3 regions of the Klebsiella electrica genome follow, and region 2 is predicted to be linked to each of the others. Evidence: predicted binding sites of a transcription regulator. Region 2 holds the regulator's gene; each other region holds the start of a gene.
What was found. Region 2 encodes ArgR, which controls arginine synthesis, uptake and breakdown. Its sites were predicted from a motif close to ANTGAATAAAAATACANT; they were not measured.
Positions count from the first base shown of each region.

Region 1: the regulator ArgR is predicted to act here: its motif matches at 3,907-3,924, upstream of argC (N-acetyl-gamma-glutamyl-phosphate reductase).
Region 3: the regulator ArgR is predicted to act here: its motif matches at 3,873-3,890, upstream of argA (amino-acid N-acetyltransferase).

Region 1 is NZ_CP041247.1:5,133,353-5,140,889, forward strand. It holds gene oxyR (DNA-binding transcriptional regulator OxyR) at 1-252, opposite strand, end outside; gene argH (argininosuccinate lyase) at 530-1,903, opposite strand; gene argB (acetylglutamate kinase) at 2,006-2,782, opposite strand; gene argC (N-acetyl-gamma-glutamyl-phosphate reductase) at 2,789-3,793, opposite strand; gene argE (acetylornithine deacetylase) at 3,972-5,123, shown strand; gene ppc (phosphoenolpyruvate carboxylase) at 5,379-7,537, shown strand, end outside.
Region 2 is NZ_CP041247.1:474,686-482,222, forward strand. It holds gene aaeR (HTH-type transcriptional activator AaeR) at 1-565, opposite strand, end outside; gene aaeX (p-hydroxybenzoic acid efflux pump operon protein AaeX) at 696-899, shown strand; gene aaeA (p-hydroxybenzoic acid efflux pump subunit AaeA) at 907-1,839, shown strand; gene aaeB (p-hydroxybenzoic acid efflux pump subunit AaeB) at 1,845-3,812, shown strand; gene Electrica_RS02285 (barstar family protein) at 3,970-4,245, shown strand; gene yhcN-B (DUF1471 family stress response protein YhcN-B) at 4,295-4,561, opposite strand; gene yhcN (peroxide/acid stress response protein YhcN) at 4,664-4,927, opposite strand; gene argR (transcriptional regulator ArgR) at 5,281-5,751, opposite strand; gene mdh (malate dehydrogenase) at 6,166-7,104, shown strand; gene degS (outer membrane-stress sensor serine endopeptidase DegS) at 7,162-7,537, opposite strand, start outside.
Region 3 is NZ_CP041247.1:909,121-916,657, reverse strand. It holds gene cbiB (adenosylcobinamide-phosphate synthase CbiB) at 9-968, opposite strand; gene cobD (threonine-phosphate decarboxylase CobD) at 1,343-2,428, opposite strand; gene amiC (N-acetylmuramoyl-L-alanine amidase AmiC) at 2,443-3,696, opposite strand; gene argA (amino-acid N-acetyltransferase) at 3,924-5,255, shown strand; gene recD (exodeoxyribonuclease V subunit alpha) at 5,504-7,342, opposite strand; gene recB (exodeoxyribonuclease V subunit beta) at 7,339-7,537, opposite strand, start outside.

The DNA of each region.
Region 1 (7,537 bases), 610 kb from region 2:
TTGACTTGCCATTTCCTTGAGCACTTTGACTTCGCGTAACACGGTACGCGCCTGATCCACCAGCAACAGTCCGGCCTGGGTAAACAGCACCTTACGGCTGGTGCGCTCCAGCAACATGACCCCAAGTTCATCCTCCAGCTTGCGGATTTGTCCGCTAAGCGTGGGTTGGCTGACGTGGCAGGAGTCCGCCGCGCGCCGGAAGTGGCGGTGCTCGGCTAGCGCAACCAGGTATTCAAGATCGCGAATATTCATTATTCATCCTCCGTCGCCATGATAGTTCATGGCGATAGATAGCATAGCAACGAACGATTATCCCTATCAAGTTTTCTGTTCAATAATAAACCCAGAAACGAGGCGAAAGTCAGAAAATCACGACATTGCCTCAGCGCATTCCCTGACCAGACAACTAAAGCCAACGTGAACTTTTGCGGACCTTGTGTCCGCTTTTTTTTTACATAAAAAAGCCCGGGCAGAGCCCGAGCCTGTTTTATCACTGATCCCGTGAGTCTTACCCGCGAAAAGTGAAGGTTTACGCCAGACGCTGTTTGGCGTCAGCAATCGCCTGGGCAACCTGCTTCGGCGAGACGCCGCCTTTTGCCAGGCGCTTATCGAGGCAAGACTGCAGCGACAGAATCGGATAGACATCGTCGGCAATCACACCGCTAAACTTCTGCAGATCGGCCAGCGCCAGATCTTCCAGCGGTTTACCCTGGGCAATCGCCTCAACAACCGCTTCCCCGACGATATGGTGCGCTTCACGGAACGGGACGCCTTTCGCAACCAGATAATCCGCCAGTTCAGTTGCATTCGCGTAACCCTGCTGCGCCGCCTCTTCACAACGCGGACGCTTAACCTGAATGCCATCCAGCACCAGCGTCGCCATATGCAGACAATCAAGCCAGGTATCGAGCGCGTCGAACAGCCCTTCTTTGTCTTCCTGCATATCTTTATTGTAGGCCAGCGGCAGGCCTTTCAGAGTCATCATCATCCCGGTCAGGGCCCCCTGAACGCGGCCGCATTTTCCGCGGATAAGTTCGAGCGCATCCGGGTTCTTTTTCTGCGGCATCAGCGAGGAACCGGAGGTGACGCGATCGGACAATTCAATAAAACCGGCTTCACCGGTATTAAAGAAAATCAGGTCTTCGGCGAAACGCGACAGGTGAACCATGCCAATCGAGGCATCGGAGAGCAGCTCCAGTACGTGGTCGCGATCAGAAACGCTGTCCAGGCTGTTGCGGGTCGCCGAGGCAAAACCCAGCCAGTCGGCCAGCTGCTCACGATCGATATCATAAGCAGTACCCGCCAGCGCACCGCAGCCCAGAGGGCTGACGTCCAGGCGCTTGAGGGTATCCTGCAGACGGCTTTCATCGCGCGCCAGCATCTCAACGTAGGCCAGACACCAGTGGGCGAACGTCACCGGCTGCGCGCGCTGCAGATGGGTATAACCCGGCATCACGGCATCCTGGTTGTTCTGCGCCGTATCCACCAGCGCGCTTTGCAGCTGGCGATTTGCTAAGAGCAGCTCCGCGACGGTATCTTTACACCACAGCTTCAGATCGGTTGCCACCTGGTCGTTACGGCTACGCCCGGTATGCAATTTCTTACCCAGCTGGCCCACTTTGTCGATCAGTTTCCCTTCCACCCAGCTGTGAATATCTTCGGCATCGCTAGCAAGAATTTGCTGCGGATTCGCCCGCACCTCTTCCAGCAGCACGCTTAATGCCTCTTCCAGCTGCTGCTGCTCGGCGGCACTCAGAACGCCCACCGTCACCAGCGCTTTAGACCAGGCGACAGAGCCAACGATATCCTGCTCCGCCAGACGATAGTCGAAGCGCAAAGAGTCGTTGAACTGCTTGAACCGCTGATCTGCTGCCTGAGTAAAACGTCCGCCCCAAAGTGCCATAACCCTTTCCTTAAATTCGTTTAGTTCTGCCGGGCGATGCTTCGCTAACCCGACCTACAGTCTTGTAGACCCGGCAAACAATACGCCGCCGGGCATGAAATATTAAGCCAGAATACGCGTGCCGATCGGCGTGCCATTAAACAATGCCGGCAGCTGTTCCGCATGGCGCCAGGAGGCGATATCCACCGGGCGGCCCAGCGCCCGCGCCGCATCCAGCGCGGCATTCACCTTGACGATCATGCCGTCAGTGATAATGCCTTGTTCGATCAGCTGCTCCGCCTTCGCCGCGGTCATTTCCGCGATACGCTGGCCTTTGCCATCGAGAATACCGCTGACATCAGAAAGCAGAATCAGATCCGCGCCGAGCGTCGCCGCCAGCGCAGTGGCCGCCTGGTCAGCATTGACGTTCATCAGCTGTCCTGCATCGGTCACGCCGATTGAACTGACCACCGGCAGGTAGCCGCCCGCCAGCAGCGTGTTAATAAGCGCCGGCGATCCCGGCTGCGCCAGACCAACGTGGCCCAGCTCTTCATCAAGCTGAGTGACCTTTACGCTGTCGCCATCGCCAAGGAACAGGCCGACGGACGCAAGATGGTGTTTTTTCGCCCATGCCAGCAGCGTCTTATTCGCGGTTCCCGCCAGCGCGCCGGTAATAATGTCGATTTGATCCGCTGGCGTCACCCGCAGACCGTTTTTCTTGCTCACCGGCAGGTTGAGCTGCTTCATCAGTTCATCCACCACACAGCCGCCGCCGTGCACAATAACCAGCGGGCGATGATGCGTTTCACGGTAATTGACCAGCGCGGTAAACAGACGCTCCAGCGCTTCTTCGCTGTCGAGTAAAACGCCGCCGAGTTTGATAATTAATGGGTTCATCATCACACCTTAAATAAGAGACTGCGTTTCAGCAAAGCCGAAACGAATATTCGCGCACTGTACTGCCTGTGCCGCCGCGCCTTTCAGCAGGTTATCTTCCGCCGCCACCACGATAATATGCTGGTCCTGAACCGCAAAACCGATATCACAGAATGGCAGACCTACGACGTTTTTCAATGCGGGCACGCTTTTATCGTATAAACGGACCAATGGCTTATCGGCATACGCCTGCTGGAACACTCCGGCAACCTGCTCTTTGCTGACGCCTGGCTTCAGGCGGCAGGTAATGGTTTCCAGAATCCCACGTTTAAAGTTGCCAAGATGAGGCGTAAAAATCACCTCTGCGCCAAGATGGGTCGAGATTTCCGGGTGGTGGCGATGGTTGAACACGCCATACGGCTGCAGGCTGACTTCACAGAAGCTATTGCCGATGGCCGCCTTACGACCCGCACCGCTGACGCCGCTGGTCGCGTTGATCACCGGCCACTGGGTAAGATCCAGCAGGTCCGCATCGATCAACGGCTTCAGCGACAGCTGAGCCGCCGTCGGATAGCAGCCCGGTACGGCAACCAGATTCGCCTCTTTCAGTTTGTCGACGCTCCACTCCGCCAGGCCATACACCGCCTGCTCGAGCAGGGCCGGATGCTGATGCGTAAAGCCGTAATATTTTTCGTAGAACGCACCGTCGTTGACGCGGAAGGCGCCGGATAAGTCGAACACCACGCAGCCTGCGGCCAGGAACTGCGGCGCCAGGTCGTGGCTCACTTCATGGGCGGTCGCGAGGAAGACGACATCCACCCCGGCGCTAAATTCGCTGATATCTGACATCGGCTGCAGCGGTAAATCCACAATGCCTTTCAGCTGCGGATGCAAATCGGAAATTAATTTCCCTGCATCATTGCTTTGCGCGGAGACCGTCAAAGCGGTTATGGTCATATGAGGATGGCGATTTACATAGGTCACTAGCTCTGCGCCGGCATAACCGCTGGCACCCACAATCAGCGTCTTCAACATCGGGGCTCTTCACCTTCTTACGTCATATTTGCCCAGGAAGCATCTCTCTTCCTCACCCTGTTAAGCCGTAAGCACTTTCCCTACATTTTATGGGTTTTCTTACGCTCAACGATAATGTATTTTTATTCACAAATACTGCATGAATATTGATACTATCACGACCCGAGGTGTGTCAACAATGAAAAACAATTTACCGCCCTTTATCGAGATTTACCGCGCATTGATCGCCACACCTTCCATCAGCGCGACCGAAGAGGCGCTGGATCAAAGTAATGAGACTTTAATCAATTTACTCGCCGGCTGGTTCCGCGAAATTGGCTTCAATGTCGAAGTACAGCCGGTGCCGGATACGCGCAACAAATTTAATATGCTGGCCAGTACCGGCCACGGCGCTGGCGGCCTGCTCCTTGCCGGACATACCGATACCGTTCCCTTTGATGACGGCCGCTGGACCCGCGATCCTTTTACCCTCACCGAGCACGAAAACAAGCTGTACGGCCTCGGCACCGCCGACATGAAAGGCTTTTTTGCCTTTATTCTGGATGCCCTGCGCGATGTTGATGTCAGTAAGCTGAAAAAACCGCTCTACATCCTGGCGACCGCCGATGAAGAGACCAGCATGGCCGGCGCCCGTTACTTTGCCGAAACGACCCTGCTACGCCCGGATTGCGCCATCATCGGCGAACCGACCTCTCTGCAGCCGGTACGCGCGCACAAAGGCCATATGTCCAACGCCATTCGTATCCAGGGGCAGTCCGGCCACTCCAGCGATCCGGCGCGCGGCGTCAACGCCATTGAGCTGATGCACGATGCCATTGGTCGTATCATGCAGCTGCGCGACTCGCTCAAAGAGCGTTATCACTACGCTGCCTTCACCGTACCGTATCCGACGCTCAACCTCGGGGCTATCCATGGCGGCGACGCGTCAAACCGCATCTGCGCCTGCTGCGAGCTGCATATGGACATTCGCCCGCTTCCGGGTATGACGCTCAACGACCTCAACGGACTGCTGGATGAAGCGCTGGCGCCGGTTAGCGAGCGCTGGCCGGGCCGCCTGACCGTCTCCGAGCTGCATCCGCCGATTCCGGGTTATGAATGCCCGCCGGACCACCGGCTGGTTCAGGTCGTGGAAAAGCTACTCGGCGCACAAACTGAAGTCGTGAACTACTGCACCGAAGCCCCGTTTATCCAGACAATCTGCCCGACGCTGGTTTTAGGTCCTGGCTCCATTAATCAGGCCCACCAGCCGGATGAATATCTGGAAACCCGCTTTATCAAGCCGACCCGGGAGCTGATTACACAGGTTGTCCACCATTTCTGCTGGCATTGAAAGCCTGCGGATCCCGCCTCTTTTCCTGAGGCGGGACGGTGATTCTTCCCACATTTCCATAAGCAACACTTATCAGAAGACGTCTGAGTTAAATTTCGCAAATTGCCGCCATTTATTCGTTTGCTGAAGCGATTTCGCAACAATTGACGTGGGGGTTTTTACGTGGCTTTATAAAAGACGGCTGCTTATCCGCCGCTCAACGTTGCAGAGTGCCGGGTATAACAAAATAAAATGAGATGGGGTGTCTGGGGTAACATGAACGAACAATATTCCGCTTTGCGTAGTAATGTCAGTATGCTCGGTAAGGTGCTAGGCGATACCATCAAGGATGCTCTGGGAGAGAACATTCTTGATCGTGTCGAAACTATCCGTAAATTGTCAAAGTCTTCTCGCGCCGGCAATGAAGCCAATCGCCAGGAATTGCTCACCACGCTGCAAAACTTGTCCAATGACGAGCTGCTGCCGGTCGCGCGCGCCTTCAGTCAGTTTCTGAACCTGGCCAACACCGCTGAGCAATACCACAGTATTTCGCCAAACGGCGAAGCGGCCAGCAATCCGGAAGTGATTGCCCGCACCCTGAGAAAGCTTAAAGAACAGCCTCATCTCAACGAAGACACCATTAAAAAAGCGGTGGAATCCCTCTCTCTGGAGCTGGTACTCACCGCTCACCCCACCGAGATCACCCGTCGTACGCTTATCCACAAAATGGTGGAAGTGAACAACTGCCTGAAGCAGCTTGATAACAAAGATATCGCTGACTACGAGCACCACCAGCTGATGCGCCGTCTGCGCCAGCTGATTGCCCAGTCATGGCATACGGATGAGATCCGCAAATACCGCCCGACGCCGGTAGACGAAGCAAAATGGGGTTTTGCCGTTGTTGAAAACAGCCTGTGGGAAGGTGTACCAAACTACCTGCGCGAGCTGAACGAACAGTTGGAAGAGAACCTCGGTTATCAGCTGCCGGTGGACTTCGTCCCGGTACGCTTCACCTCCTGGATGGGCGGCGACCGCGACGGCAACCCGAATGTCACCGCCGATATTACCCGCCACGTGCTGCTGCTGAGCCGCTGGAAAGCAACCGACCTGTTCCTGAAAGATATTCAACTGCTGATTTCCGAACTGTCGATGGTCGAGTGTACCGACGAGGTGCGGGAGCTGGCTGGCAAGGAAGGCGAGCAGGAACCGTATCGCTATCTGATGAAAAAGATGCGTACCCAGCTGATGGAAACGCAGGCCTGGCTCGAAGCTCGCCTGAAAGGGCAGAAGCTGCCAAAACCTGCCGGCCTGCTTACCCAGAACGAACAGCTGTGGGAGCCGCTTTACGCCTGCTATAAATCGCTGCAGGCCTGCGGCATGGGCATTATTGCCAACGGCGAACTGCTCGATACCCTGCGCCGCGTGAAATCGTTTGGCGTACCGCTGGTGCGTATCGATATCCGCCAGGAAAGCACCCGCCATACCGAAGCGCTGGGTGAGATGACCCGTTATCTTGGTATTGGCGATTACGAAAGCTGGTCAGAAGCCGACAAACAGGCATTCCTGATCCGCGAGCTGAACTCCAAACGTCCGCTGCTGCCGCGTCACTGGGAGCCAAGCAATGAAACCCGCGAAGTGCTCGATACCTGCAAAGTGATCGCCGAAGCGCCGCGCGGATCTATCGCCGCCTACGTGATCTCCATGGCGAAGACGCCATCCGACGTGCTGGCGGTGCATCTGCTGCTGAAAGAGGCCGGTATCGGCTTCGCCCTGCCGGTGGCGCCGCTGTTCGAAACCCTGGATGACCTGAACAACGCCAACGACGTCATGACCCAGTTGCTGAATATCGACTGGTATCGCGGCTTTATCCAGGGCAAACAGATGGTCATGATTGGCTATTCTGACTCAGCAAAAGATGCCGGCGTAATGGCCGCTTCCTGGGCGCAATACCAGGCGCAGGATGCGTTGATCAAAACCTGCGAAAAAGCCGGTATTGAACTCACGCTGTTCCACGGCCGCGGGGGTTCTATCGGTCGTGGCGGCGCCCCGGCGCACGCGGCGCTGCTTTCGCAGCCTCCGGGAAGCCTGAAAGGTGGCCTGCGCGTAACCGAACAGGGCGAGATGATTCGCTTTAAGTACGGTTTGCCGGAAGTCACTATCAGCAGCCTGTCGCTCTATACCAGCGCAATTCTGGAAGCCAACCTGCTGCCGCCGCCGGAGCCAAAAGCAGAGTGGCGCGATATCATGGCCGAGCTGTCCGATGTCTCGTGCAAAATGTACCGTGGCTATGTGCGTGAAAATAAAGATTTCGTACCTTACTTCCGCTCCGCAACCCCGGAGCAGGAGCTGGGTAAACTGCCGTTAGGTTCACGCCCGGCAAAACGTCGTCCAACCGGCGGCGTCGAATCGCTGCGCGCGATTCCGTGGATCTTCGC
Region 2 (7,537 bases):
ACGAATGGCTGGCGAGATCGGCTGGTTTTTCCGGGATCCCCGCCTGTTGCAGATAGCTTTTCGCCGCGCAGAGCACCATCGGCATCGAGCCAAGCCGGCGTGAAAAGAGACTGGAATCCTGCAATGCCCCGACACGAATCACCACATCCAGGCCGTCAGCAATCAGATCCGGCGCCGGAATGCCGGTGACCAGGTTAACGGATAAGCCCGGGTACTCTTTCAGCATTCCGGCGGTAATGTGGGCCAGCACATTCTGTGCCATAGTTGAAGAGCAGCCGACGCGCAGCGTACCGATGGGCGTATTATTAAACGCGTACAGTTGCTCATGGACATCCTGCGCTTCGAACAGCATGCGTCGGCAGCCCTGGTAATAGATCTTACCGGCTTCTGTTAAGCCAAGCCTGCGGGTGCTGCGGTTAAGCAGCTTCACCTGGAGTTCATCTTCCAGTCTGGAGACAGTCTGGCTGATGGATGAAACGCTCATCTGGAGCTGGTGTGCCGTGGCGGTAAATGAACCAAGTTCAACCACTTTGGCAAAAACGGACATGCGTTTTAATCGTTCCATTATTCACTCTGACTTAAAAGTGATTTAGATCACATAATATAGATCATGCTGCAATTATTACGTTACTATATTGTTAGCTACATAATAAACGCTTCACTACATCACCTGTACGCTTCTTACCAAGGTCATCATGAGTCTGTTTCCTGTCATCGTGATTTTCGGCTTGTCGTTTCCGCCGATCTTCTTTGAGCTGCTAATCTCGCTGGCCATCTTCTGGCTGGTACACCGACTGCTGGTTCCCACCGGCATCTATGATTTTGTCTGGCACCCTGCACTGTTTAATACCGCGTTATATTGCTGCCTTTTTTATCTGATATCGCGTTTGTTCGTTTGAGGTCGATGTGAAAACACTAACAAGAAATATCTTCCGTACCGCAATCACTGTGATACTGGTTATCCTGGCATTTGTCGCGATTTTTCGCGCCTGGGTCTATTACACCGCGTCTCCCTGGACGCGCGACGCGCGATTCAGCGCCGACATCGTGGCGATCGCACCCGATGTTTCGGGGCTGATTTCGCAGGTAAATATCAAGGATAACCAACTGGTTAAGAAAGACCAGGTTTTGTTTGTGATTGATCAGCCGCGTTATCAGAAAGCCCTCGAAGAAGCTCAGGCCGATGTTTACTACTACCAGACTCTGGCGCAGGAAAAACGTGTTGAAGCCGGCCGCCGTAATAAGCTGGGCGTACAGGCGATGTCTCGTGAAGAGATAGACCAGGCCAATAACGTCTTACAAACGGCAGAGCATCAGCTGGCGAAAGCCGTGGCCAGTCGGGATCTGGCGAAGCTCGATCTGGAACGCACGGTTGTACGCGCGCCAGCCGATGGTTGGGTGACCAACCTCAATGTTTACAGCGGTGAATTTATTACCCGCGGTTCGACAGCCGTGGCGCTGGTTAAACAAGGTACCTTTTACGTGGTGGCCTACCTGGAAGAGACCAAACTGGAAGGGGTACGCCAGGGCTACCGCGCGGAAATTACCCCGCTGGGAAGCAGCCACTCGATTAAAGGTACGGTGGACAGCATCGCCGCCGGGGTAACCAACGCCAGCAGCAGTAGCGACGCCAAAGGGATGGCTTCCGTGGACTCTAACCTTGAGTGGGTTCGTCTGGCCCAGCGCGTGCCGGTTCGCATTCGACTCGATGAGCAGCAGGGCAATCTGTGGCCTGCGGGGACAACCGCGACGGTGGTGATTACCGGTAAACAAGACCGCGATACAACCCAGGCGAACTTCTTCCAGAAACTGGCGATGCGCCTGCGTGAGTTTGGTTAATCGCTATGGGGATCTTCACCATTTATCCCCGGCACCTTCGCTTCGCGATTAAATTAGCGTGCGCGGTGGTGCTGTCGCTTTTTGTCGGCTTCCATTTTCAACTGGAAACACCGCGCTGGGCGGTGCTCACCGCGGCCATTGTCACCGCCGGTCCGGCGTTCGCCGCCGGTGGAGAGCCCTATTCTGGCGCGATCCGCTATCGCGGGATGCTGCGTATCGCCGGGACGTTTATCGGCTGTATTGCGGCGCTGGCGATAATCATTCTGATGATTCGTGCGCCGCTGTTGATGCTGCTGGTATGTTGTCTGTGGGCGGGCTTCTGCACCTGGATCTCCTCACTGGTTCGCGTCGAAAACTCCTACGCCTGGGGGTTGGCCGGCTATACTGCGCTTATCATTGTTATCACCATTCATACTGACCCGATGCTGGCGCCGCAGTTTGCCGTTGAGCGTTGCAGCGAGATTGTGGTGGGTATTGTCAGCGCCATCATGGCGGATCTGCTATTTTCCCCGCGCTCGATTAAGAAAGAGATCGATCTTGAACTGGATAACCTGCTGGTAGAACAGTACCGCCTGATGCAGCTTTGCGTGGCGCATGGCGACAGCGAAGTGGTCGATAAAGCATGGGGTTCACTGGTGCGGCGGACCAGCGCGCTGGAAGGAATGCGCGGCAACCTGATTATGGAATCCTCGCGCTGGGCGAAGGTGAACCAGCGCCTGAAGGCGATTAATACTCTTTCTTTAACCCTGATTACCCAGGCCTGCGAAACGTACCTGATCCAGAATTCGCGCCCGGAAATCGTCACCAATGATTACCGCGAGCTGTTTGCCGAACCGGTTGAAACCGTGCAGGACGTCCATCGACAGCTGAAAAGAATGCGCCGCTTTCTGACCTGGAAGGGGGAGCACAATACGCCGGTAACGATTTACAGCTGGGTTGGCGCCGCGACGCGCTATCTGCTGTTGAAGCGCGGCGTGGTCGGCAATACCAGGATTAGCCGGGTTGAAGATGAAGTGCTGCAGGGGGAAGTGGTGATAAAGGCGGGTTCCGCCGAGCATCATCATGCGATGGTCAACTTCTGGCGCACCTCCATTTCCTGCATCCTTGGGACGCTGTTCTGGCTGTGGACCGGCTGGACTTCCGGCAGCGGGGCGATGGTGATGATCGCGGTAGTGACGTCGCTCGCCATGCGCCTGCCTAACCCACGCATGGTGGCGATAGACTTTCTCTACGGTACGCTGGCGGCCTTACCGCTGGGGGCGCTGTTCTTCCTGGTGATTATGCCCGCCACGCAGCAGAGTATGCTGCTGCTGTGTATCAGCCTGGCGGCGATGGCGTTCTTTATCGGTATTGAGGTGCAAAAGCGGCGGCTGGGATCGCTGGGCGCGCTGGCGAGTACCATCAACATTCTGGTACTGGATAACCCGATGCAGTTTCAGTTCAGCCAGTTTCTCGATAGCGCGCTGGGCCAGATCGTCGGCTGTTTTCTTGCGCTGATGGTGATTCTGCTGGTGCGGGATAATTCACAAGCGCGTACCGGGCGTGTGCTGCTGAATCAGTTTGTTTCGGCCGCGGTGTCATCGCTGACGACCAATACCGCGCGTCGCAAAGAGAACCATTTGCCGGCGCTGTATCAGCAGCTGTTCCTGCTGCTGAATAAGTTCCCCGGTGATATTGCCCGTTTCCGCCTGGCGCTGACCCTGATTATTGCCCATCAGCGTCTGCGCGATGCGCCTGTGCCGGTAAACGACGATCTGTCGGCATTTCACCGCCAGCTGCGACGCACCGCGGACCATGTCATTTCCGCAGTCAGTGATGATAAACGACGTCGCTATTTCGCTCGTTTGTTAGAAGAGCTCGACGTTTATCAGGAAAAACTGCAGGTCTGGGAGGCGTCGCCGCAGGTGACGGAACCGGTCCGGCGGCTGGTGGAGATGCTGCGTAAGTACCAGCATGTCTTGACCAATAGCTAACCTGAACCGACGCGGAAGCGTCGGTTTTTTTATCACTATACTTAATCGTCGGGGATATTCGCGTTTCGTTCAGGGAAGCAGGGAGAGAACCCCGGCACGTGGATGCATGGACAGTATTGGCGGGTGACAATAGCGCGATGTTGACAGGGTGTGGGCGATGACTATCTATACATTTGATTTTGATGATATAGCCGATCAGCAGGATTTCTATCGTGAGTTTTCACAGAGCTTCTCGCTCAACCGCGAGCAGGTGAACAATCTGGATTCATTGTGGGAAGCCGTAACCGGCGGTCTGCTGCCGTTGCCGCTGGAGATTGAGTTTATTCACTTAAACGATAAGCAGCGTCGGCGCTTTGGCGCCTTGATATTGCTGTTCGATGAAGCGGAAGAAGAACTGGAAGGGGAGCTGCGGTTTAACGCCAGGCAGGCATAAAAAAGCCCCCGACAGGCGGGGGCAAGTCGTCGGACAAGACGACGAGGGTTTATTTGTACAACTCAGCGGTAGCGTGCCAGCTATCGCCGGTACGGGCTTCGATAATACGGTAGCTGCTGGCGCCTTCTTTTTCGGCTTTAGCCGCCAGTTCGTGGCGCATATCCATCGGGGCGCTGCCTACCTGTGAAACAGAGATAGTGCCCATCGACTGCAGATTTTGAGCTTGTTCCGCGTTGACCTGATGTACGGCGGCGCTGGCGCCGAAGGAGAGAACGGAAGCCAGGCCCAGGGATGCGATGATCATTGAACGTTTCATAATCTTTACTCCAACCATTTGTTGCAGCGGCGGGAGGCTTTGAATGGACCTGGGCCGCTGGAAATTATTCGTATTCAGTAAGTAACCGACAATCGTTACGTCTTATTTATAAAGCTCTGCCGTAGCGTGCCAGTGGTCACCGGTACGGGCTTCGATAATGCGATAAGAAGATGCCCCTTCTTCCTGGGCTTTCTTGTTCAGCATTTCATGCATACTCATCGGGGAAGAACTCACCGCGCCGACGGAAATGGTACCGATTGACTGACGGCCTTGCGCCTGATCGCTGTTGATAGAGTCAGCGGCGAAAGCGCCAAAGGACAGAACGGACAGGATGCTTAGTGCAGCTACAGTGGTTTTGATTTTCATGATGTTCACCTCGTCGAATCTTATTATTGAGGGCTCTTCGTTTCGTGACCCTCATCACAAAATCAAGTATACACTAATCACCAAAAATATTAATACTCTGCTAATTGTTATTTGAGTAAATAATTACAAAGAATTGTCTTTTTTATAACATATAAGAATTAGAAATGTCATTTACTCGCTACGCAACTCTAATATAGCGATTAAAATCATATGGATAGGGGATTTTGATGTTTTGTGCGCTTATGGCCGGCACATTCGGTAAAAGTATGTATAGAGGGCGAAAACCACACTAACTGTTAAAGAAATGCAATATTTTTGCAACGGCCCTCTGGCAGGAACCAGAGGGGGGGCCCTCAGAGTTCCTGTTCAAACAGAACGAGAATGGCGTCGTACAGATCTTTGACGGTGAAGCCTCTGGCCGGGGTCGTAAAGATGGTGTCATCGCCGGCAATGCTGCCGAGAATGCCTTCCGTTTTGCCGAGAGAGTCCAGCAGGCGAGCAATCAACTGCGCAGCGCCCGGGCTGGTATGGATAACCACGACGGCATCGTTATAGTCGATATCGAGCACGAGGTTTTTCAGCGGGCTGGAGGTCGTCGGAACACCAAGCTCGGCAGGCAGGCAATAGACCATCTCCATTTTGGCGTTACGGGTACGAACCGCGCCAAATTTAGTCAACATGCGGGAGACTTTCGATTGGTTGATATTATCGAAACCTTCTTCCTGCAGCGCCTGGACGATTTCACCCTGAGAGCTGAACTTTTCTTCTTTAAGCAGCAGTTTAAACGCTTTAACCAGTTCTTCTTGTTTTGCCGAACTTCGCATAAGTCACCCAATTATGGTGGTAAAAATACCATCATTATGCATAGAAATGAATTTTTATGCAAATAATCCGCAGAAGGATAAAGTAAATAATGTTATGAAGGGGGCATATTTTAGCAAATAACCCTGCTGAGGAACATGCCTTCATCACAGCGCGTAAATCACCGTAAAAGTAAACCAAATGTTATGAGAATGATGTTGTTTTGCCGAGCGAGCTGGGTGTATTGTAACCAACAGTCGATCCGGTACTACGCTTTGCTGGATGGTCAGTCTCAGGGATGAAAATGTGAAGCGGATGCATCGCTGCGCAACAGAACGCATTCTTCAACCAAACCTATTGTAATTGTTCATCTTGTGAATTAAGGTCCAGGCGACGGAGTAACGAAAGACTATATTAACCATAATAAGGAGTTTAGGATGAAAGTTGCAGTCCTCGGCGCCGCTGGTGGAATCGGCCAGGCGCTTGCCCTACTACTTAAGACCCAACTGCCTTCAGGTTCAGAACTCTCGTTGTACGACATTGCTCCGGTCACGCCGGGCGTGGCGGTTGATCTTAGCCATATCCCTACCGATGTAAAAATCAAAGGTTTCTCCGGTGAAGACGCAACTCCGGCGCTTGTCGGGGCTGATGTGGTGCTGATTTCTGCTGGTGTCGCCCGTAAGCCAGGCATGGATCGCTCCGATTTATTTAACGTTAACGCGGGTATCGTGAAGAACCTGGTACAGCAGATAGCGAAAACCTGCCCGCAAGCCTGCATCGGTATCATTACTAACCCGGTGAACACGACGGTGGCCATTGCGGCAGAGGTGCTGAAAAAAGCGGGCGTTTACGATAAGAACAAACTGTTTGGCGTCACTACGCTGGACATCATCCGTTCAAATACCTTTGTGGCTGAGCTGAAAGGTAAATCCGCATCTGACGTTGAAGTGCCGGTTATTGGCGGCCACTCCGGCGTGACCATCCTGCCGTTATTGTCGCAGATTACGGGCGTAAGCTTCAGCGAGCAAGAAGTCGCCGATCTGACAAAACGCATCCAGAACGCCGGCACCGAAGTTGTTGAGGCCAAAGCCGGTGGCGGTTCGGCCACGCTCTCGATGGGTCAGGCGGCCGCACGCTTTGGTCTTTCCTTAGTGCGCGCGATGCAGGGTGAGAAAGGCGTGGTCGAATGCGCTTATGTTGAAGGCGATGGCCAGCACGCGCGTTTCTTCTCGCAGCCGTTACTGCTGGGCAAAAACGGCATCGAAGAGCGTCGACCTTTCGGTAAGCTGAGCGCATTTGAGCAACAGGCGCTGGAAGGGATGCTGGATACGCTGAAGAAAGATATCGCTATGGGCGAAGAGTTCGTCAATAAATAACATGGCGATGCGATAAAAAACCGGAGCAGTTGAGTGGCTCCGGTTTTTTTATGGCGGTTAGTTGGTCGCCGGATATTCCTGAACAGCGATATGCAGCGTGATTTTTTTGTCATCGCGCATGATAACCACCGGAATTTCTGAGCCAGGGCGGATTTCCGCGACCTGGTCCATGGTTTCGAGGGCGGAGACCGCCGGTTTGTCATTCACCGAAATGATCACGTCGTTGGCGCGGATACCGGCCTGAGCCGCCGGACCATCCGGGGCGACGTCATTCACCACAATCCCCTGCAGCTGATCGATGCCGCCGCCCTGAGCATGCAGCGGCGCAATTTCGCGGCCGCTGATACCGATATAACCACGGATCACGCGGCCATCGCGGATCAGCTTATCCATGATCTTGGTTGCCAGCTGGAAGGGAATCGCAAAGCCGATC
Region 3 (7,537 bases), 430 kb from region 2:
ATCTCTTCTCAGGCCATCCCTGTCCATAGATACCGCACGGCCATAAACATCGCCAGCGCCAGCGTCGAGGCGACCCACATCAGGCGCAGGGCGCGAGGAATATCCTCGACCGAAATATCGCGTACGGCGTCGCCAATCCAGGGTTTGTCCACCCGCTGGCCAAAATAGTCATTCGGGCCGCCGAGTCGGATACCTAACGCGCCGGCGACGCTGGCTTCCGACCATGCGCAGTTGGGGCTGCTGTGTTGATAGCGATCGCGCCAGCCAATACGCAGAGCGCCCGCGCCGTCGTAGCGACATAGCCACGCCGCGAGGCTCAACAGCAGCCAGCTCAGACGCGCGGGAAGACAGTTCGCCACATCGTCAAGCCGGGCGCTGACCATACCAATGGCGCGATATTTTTCATGTTTATACCCCACCATGGAGTCGAGGGTGTTGACCGCTTTATAGGCCATCGCCAGCGGCGCGCCGCCCAGCAGCAGGAAGAACAGCGGCGCAATAATGCCATCGACGGTGTTTTCTGCAACCGTCTCCACCACCGCGCGATTTATCTGTTCCGGTTGTAGCCGCGCGGTCTCGCGCCCGACAATCCATGAGAGCTTTTCCCGGCTTAGCGCCACATCGCCCGCGCGCAGCGGGCGTTCGACTTCCCGTGCGGAATCCGCAAGGCAACGTCCGGCCAGGACCGTAAAGATCATCCACACTTCAACGCCCCAGCCCAGCCAGGGATGGAGGCTTGCCGCCAGTTTCAGTACGCTCCAGGCGAGGAGCCAGGTCAGGCCGACCACCGTCAGCCACATCAGCGCGCCGCCGACGCGCAGCGCGCGGTCGCTATGGCAATACCAGCGCACGATACGTTGAGTCAAGGTGATGAGATTGCCTATCCAGCGTACCGGATGCGGCCAGCGCGGCGGGTCGCCGATGATAAAATCGAGAATCCAGGCCACGCACCAGGCAAGTAGCGTCATCGCCCGGGCCTCGTAGCCGCCAGCATACGGGCGCCAATGGATGAATGCAGTCGTACCGCCATACCCTGTTCCTGTTCAGGGTGGTCGGGGTGTCACAGTGCGCCTGACGCCGTTTGGCGACGGCACGCATCTGAGCCCCACTTCCCACCGAAGTTGTTGGTCATGACCGACAGACAGGTTTGCTGGCTTAGCGTCTTCCTCGCCCTTTCCGGATCAGCGGCCGGTGGGATTTACGGGGTTGTCAGCATGACAGCCGCGGGGCTGCGACCTGGCACCTGTTGGTCTCCTGCCGCTGCATGCGGGCTCTCGTCAGCCGGGGAGTCTGAAACAGCAGGCGGCCTATTATGCCATACGCCGGAGCCGGTCGCTTGCCGTCAGACGGCGGCGGCGAGGATGGCGCTGAGTGCCGTAAGCAGCTGCTGATTCTCCTCAGGGCTGCGAATCGCCACGCGATAATAGCCGTTTTCCAGTCCCGGATAGTTAGCGCAGCTGCGAACCAGAATATGCTGTTGCAGCAACGCCTGTTGCAGATCGAGCCCCGGGAGGTGGCAACGTAAAAAAAGATAGTTCGCCCGCCCGGGATACACGGTCAGGCCGGGAAGCTGGCGGAGGGTCTGATAAAAGCGGCTTCCCTCCTGCGCCAGCCATCGCCAGGTGGCCTGCTGATAGGCGCGATCCTTAAGCGCTATTGCCCCCGCCAGAGCGGCAAACGCATTGATCGACCACGGCATTTGTTTCTCACGCAGTCGGGCCACCGCCCGCTCGTCGCTGTTAACCAGATAGCCCAGACGCAGGCCGGGAATGGCGTAAAATTTGGTGAGCGAGCGGAGCACCCAGATATGCGGATTATGCTGTAGAAAGGGGATAAATCCCGGCTGCTCGGGAATGAAATCGATAAACGCTTCATCAAGAATAAGCGCGATGCCGGCGTCCCGGCAGCGGGCGGCAATCGCGTCAAGCAGCGGGCGTGCCGGCAGCAGGCCGGTCGGATTATTGGGCGTACAGAGGAACAAACAGTCCAGCTCTGGCGTCAGCACATCGAGAATCGCGTCGGTCAACTGCCAGCCATCCCCTTCACGCAGCGCGAACTCGAGGAGAGTGCAATCCACCGTCTGCAGCGCGCGGCGATATTCCGCAAAACCGGGCTTCACCACCATCGCCGTGCGCGGCTTCAGCCCGTGCACGAGCGTAAAAATGGATTCGGTTTCGCCATTGCCAGCCAGCACCCACGATGCGGGAATACGGTGGTGTTCCGCCAGCGCAAGGTGCAGCTGCTGGTATTCAACGTCAGGGTAGCGCTCCGCCAGGGCAAGATTATCGATAAGCGCACGTCTGACGCTTTCCGGCATGCCAAGAGGATTAATATTGGCGCTGAAATCCCGCAGCTGCTGCGCCTCAATGCCCAGCAGCGCAGCGGCTTCCCGGGTATTACCGCCGTGCACGCTCTTCAGTAGCGCCATCTTCCGCTCCCGTATTATCCGCGCCTTGCCAGCGTGGCGCCGTCGGCGAAGTAGGCTTTAATCCCCGCCAGAATCGACTCCGCCACCTGCTGCTGGAAGGTTGCCGTTTTCAGCTTCCGCTCTTCTTCGACGTTACTGATAAACGCCGTCTCCACCAGGATCGACGGAATATCCGGCGCTTTCAGCACCGCAAAGCCCGCCTGCTCGACCTGATTTTTATGCAACTTATTGATTCCGCCCATTTTTTGCAGAACCGCTTTACCAAACTTCAGGCTATCGGCGATGGTCAGCGACTGCACCATATCGAACATCGTATGGTCGACATAGCGATCGCCGCTCTTGCTGACGCCCCCGATCAGGTCAGAGGCATTCTGGGTCTGCGCGAGGAATTTCGCGGCGGTACTGGTGGCGCCTTTGGTTGACAGGGCAAATACCGAGGAGCCTCGCGGCTGTCGGCTGGTAAAGGCATCGGCGTGAATCGACACAAACAGGTCAGCGCGCTGCTTTTGCGCTTTGGCCACGCGAACCTTCAGCGGAATGAAGACATCTTCATTGCGGGTCATGTAGGCGCGCATGTTGCCCTCTTTTTCGATCAGCGCCCGTAGCCGACGGGCAATCTGCAGCACCACATCTTTCTCACGGGTATGGTATTTGCCGATCGCGCCGGAGTCTTCGCCGCCGTGGCCTGGGTCAAGCATGATAACGATAGGCCGATCGCGCCCGGCTTTACCCGGCTTCGGCCCGCTTTCTGCCGGAGGAACCTGACGTTCAAGATCGCCCTTGTTGTAATCTTCCAGTAACGCCAGTAGCGGATCCTGAACATCGGTGGCGTTCGCAGGATAGAGATCCATCACCAGACGTTCTTTAAAGCCGGCCACCGGCGCCAGGGCAAAGAGCTGCGGTTTGATGTTCTGCTTGAGTTCAAAGACCATGCGCACGGTTTGCGGATCAAACTGGCCGACGCGCGCGGACTTAATATAAGGGTCATCATCGCGAATACTCGCCCCCATCCCCTTTAACACGGAGTTAAGATTGACGCCTTCGAGATCCACCACCAGCCGTTCCGGATTGCTCAACGCAAACTGCCGATATTTCAGCACATGACTGGATTCTACCGTTACACGCGTATAGGTCGACGACGGCCAGACGCGCACGGCGACGACCTGCGCGGCAGCCGCTAAACCCAGCGGGCTGACGCTCATTAACCACATTGCGCCTGCCCCCTGTAAAAAACGACGACGGCTTAATCCTGACTTGTATCCCGGCATGCCACTCCCAAGCAAAAAAACGTATTCGAACTCAAAACAGACAGATTGACCGGAAACTTTAACGAAAGCTGCATAACCTGTCATCAATAAAAGGGTAAACAATCTCAGGCAATACGCATTTGATCACAGATTTTTCTCAGTTTCGTCGCAAATTTAGACTTGCGTTTAGCTACGAAACAGAATAAAAATACACTAATTACGAATAATCATGCATTGAGGGTTGAGTCATGGTGAAGGAGCGTCGCACCGAACTGGTAGAAGGATTCCGCCATTCTGTCCCCTATATTAACGCTCATCGGGGAAAAACGTTTGTCATCATGCTCGGCGGAGAAGCAATCGAGCATGAGAATTTCTCCAGTATTGTCAATGACATTGGCCTTTTGCATAGCCTGGGCATCCGCCTGGTGGTGGTCTATGGCGCGCGCCCGCAGATTGACGCCAATCTGGCAGAGCATCACCACGAGCCGGTCTACCATAAACAGACCCGCGTCACCGATGCCAAAACCCTTGAACTGGTCAAGCAGGCTGCGGGCATGCTGCAGCTGGAAATTACCGCGCGTCTGTCGATGAGCCTGAATAACACCCCGCTGCAGGGCGCCCATATCAACGTGGTGAGCGGCAACTTTATTATCGCTCAGCCGCTGGGCGTCGACGACGGCGTGGATTATTGCCATAGCGGGCGCATCCGCCGTATTGATGAAGAGGCGATCCATCGCCAGCTGGATAACGGCGCTATCGTGCTGATGGGCCCGGTTGCCGTTTCGGTCACCGGCGAAAGCTTCAATCTGACCTCGGAAGAGATTGCCACTCAGTTGGCCGTTAAGCTGAAGGCCGAAAAGATGATCGGTTTCTGCTCTTCGCAGGGGGTTTACAACCAGGATGGGGTGATTGTTTCCGAACTGTTCCCCAACGAAGCTCAGGCGCGCGTGGAAGAGCTGGAGGCGGAAGAGGATTACAACTCCGGCACGGTGCGTTTTCTGCGCGGTGCCGTGAAGGCCTGTCGCAGCGGCGTGCGGCGTTGTCACCTGATCAGCTATCAGGAAGACGGGGCGCTGCTGCAGGAGCTGTTCTCACGCGACGGTATCGGCACCCAGATCGTCATGGAAAGCGCCGAGCAGATTCGTCGCGCTACCATTAACGATATCGGCGGTATTCTTGAGCTGATTAGCCCGCTGGAGCAACAGGGCATTCTGGTGCGCCGCTCCCGCGAGCAGCTGGAGATGGAAATCGATAAATTCACGATTATTCAGCGCGATAACACCACGATTGCCTGCGCCGCGCTCTATCCGTTCCCGGAAGAGAAAATCGGCGAAATGGCCTGCGTCGCGGTGCATCCGGACTATCGTAGCTCATCGCGCGGGGAAGTGCTGCTGAACCGCATTGCCACCCAGGCGAAGCAGATGGGATTGAGCAAATTGTTTGTCCTTACCACTCGCAGTATTCACTGGTTCCAGGAGCGCGGCTTCACGCCGGTCGATATCGATCTGCTGCCGGAAAGTAAGAAAGAGATGTACAACTACCAGCGCCGCTCCAAAGTCATGATGGCCGACCTCGGCTGATGTCACCTCCGCCCCGAAGCCACGCAAGCGGCTGAAAGCTAAGCCTGCTTAGCCCCGGATGGCGGCGTAAACGCCTTATCCGGGCTACCGGTCTCATGTAGCCCCGGTAAGCGTAGCGCCACCGGGGAGCCATTCCCGGGCCGCGGCAGGTCCCTCCCCGGATGGCGGCGTAAACGCCTTATCCGGGCTACCATTCCCACGTAGCCCCGGTAAGCGTAGCGCAAGCCATGGAGGGAGACCGAAGAAGACTATGTGCGGTTGGCGAAAATCTCTGCCAGCCCGCTGCGCCGCTCGGTACGGGCGACGATGGACTGGGTAAGCACCTGCTCATCGGCATAAATCGAGAGCCGCTGTTTTGCCCGCGTGATTGCGGTGTATACCAGCTCGCGGGTGACCAGCGGGACGATTTTGGCGGGCAGAATCAACGCCGCATGGTCGAACTCCGACCCCTGCGATTTATGCACCGTCATCGCCCACGCGGTGTCGTGCTCCGGCAAACGACTTGGCTGCACCGACTTAATGCTGCCATCCGGCATCGGGAACCAGACGCGCAGCCCCTCTCCCCGCTCCAGCGCAATACCGATATCGCCGTTAAACAGCCCCAGCGCGCTGTCGTTGCGCGAAATCATCACCGGACGCCCTTCATACCAGCGTGAATGCCTCGGCAGCGTTATCGCCCGCCGACGGTTAAGCATCTGCTCCAGCTGTTCATTCACCCCGCTGACGCCGTAAGGGCCGTCGCGCAGGGCGCACAGTAGCTGGAATTCACCAAAGGCGGCAATCAGCGCCTCCGGCTCGGCCCGCTCGCGCAGCAGCTGCAAATAGCGACCGTATCCCGCCTGCGACTGCATTAACATGGCTTCATACTCTTCAGTCGTACTCAGCGGATGCAGCGCAATATCCTCGTAGGCCTGGCGTAGCGTCACTCTGACGCCGTGGCGATCGCCATTGTTCACGGCGCGGGCGAGGCTACCGATGCCGGAATGACTGCCAAAACGATAGCTTTTTTGCAGCAGGCACAGGCTGTCGCGCAGCGCGCCGGCAACCTCACTTTCACCCGCCGGCACCGGGTGGCCGGTCAGCCTCTCCAGCTGCGCCGCACGTCCGGAGGTATAGCCGGCATTGACCCAGGCGCAAATATCCCCGAGCACCGCTCCGGCCTCCACCGACGCCAGCTGATCGCGGTCGCCGAGGAAAATAACCCGCCCGTGTTCCGGCAGGGCATCAATCAGCCGCGCCATCATCGGCAGGTCAATCATTGAAGCTTCATCCACCACCAGCACATCGAGGTGCAGCGGATTACCGGCGTGGTAGCGCATCCGTTGGCTACCGGGCTGAGCGCCCAGCAGACGATGCAACGTGCTGGCTTCGGTAGGCAACAGCGCCTTCTGCTCATCGGTTAGCGGCAGGCGACTCAGCGCCTCCCCCAACGATTCCGTCAATCGCGCCGCCGCTTTCCCGGTCGGCGCCGCCAGTCGGATGCGGCAGCGCGGTTGCCGGGTGGTCTGAATCAACGCCGCCAGCAGCCTGGCGACGGTGGTGGTTTTTCCGGTGCCGGGACCGCCGGAAATCACCGAAATACGGCGGGTCAACGCCACCGCGGCGGCGACCTTTTGCCAGTCTGTTTCATCGCTGGCGGGGAACAGCGCATCCAGCGTTTGGGCCAGCAGGGCCTCGTCAACGTCCACCACCTGGTTAGCGTCGTTGAAGAAGCGGGCGACGGTCAGCTCATTACGCCACATCCGGTTGAGGTAGAGCCGGTCGCCGCACAGGACGATCGGCGTCGGACGTTCGCCGCCGCTGACCGCCTCTGAGGCAAGCAGAAGCGCAGGCCAGTCATCGGGGAAGCCCGCCTGCGCCAGCAGCTGTTCTCGCAGTTCGCTGGTTTTACCGCTCAGGAACTCGTCCGTTTGCAGACGCGATACCGGCAGGCAAACGTGCCCTTCGCCGGCATCGCGGCTGAGTACCGCCGCCGCCAGTTTCACCGCCGGATGCGCCTCTTGCGCCACCATCAGGGCAAACTGCACATCTAACGGGCGCAGCAGGCGCTGACTGGCCGCTTCCAGCAACAGTTCATCCATTGTCATGACAGAACCTCCTGTAGGTCTCCGGCAAACAGCGCATCGAGACCGTCAACCAGCGGTTGCACGGGGCGAGTGGTGAAAATGCCCTGCTCGCCGCCCTGCCCGTCCATGCCGCGTAAAAAGAGATAAATCACGCCGCCGAAATGGCGTTCGTAGTCGTAATCCGCAATGCGGTGGCGCAGGTAGCGGTGCAGCGCC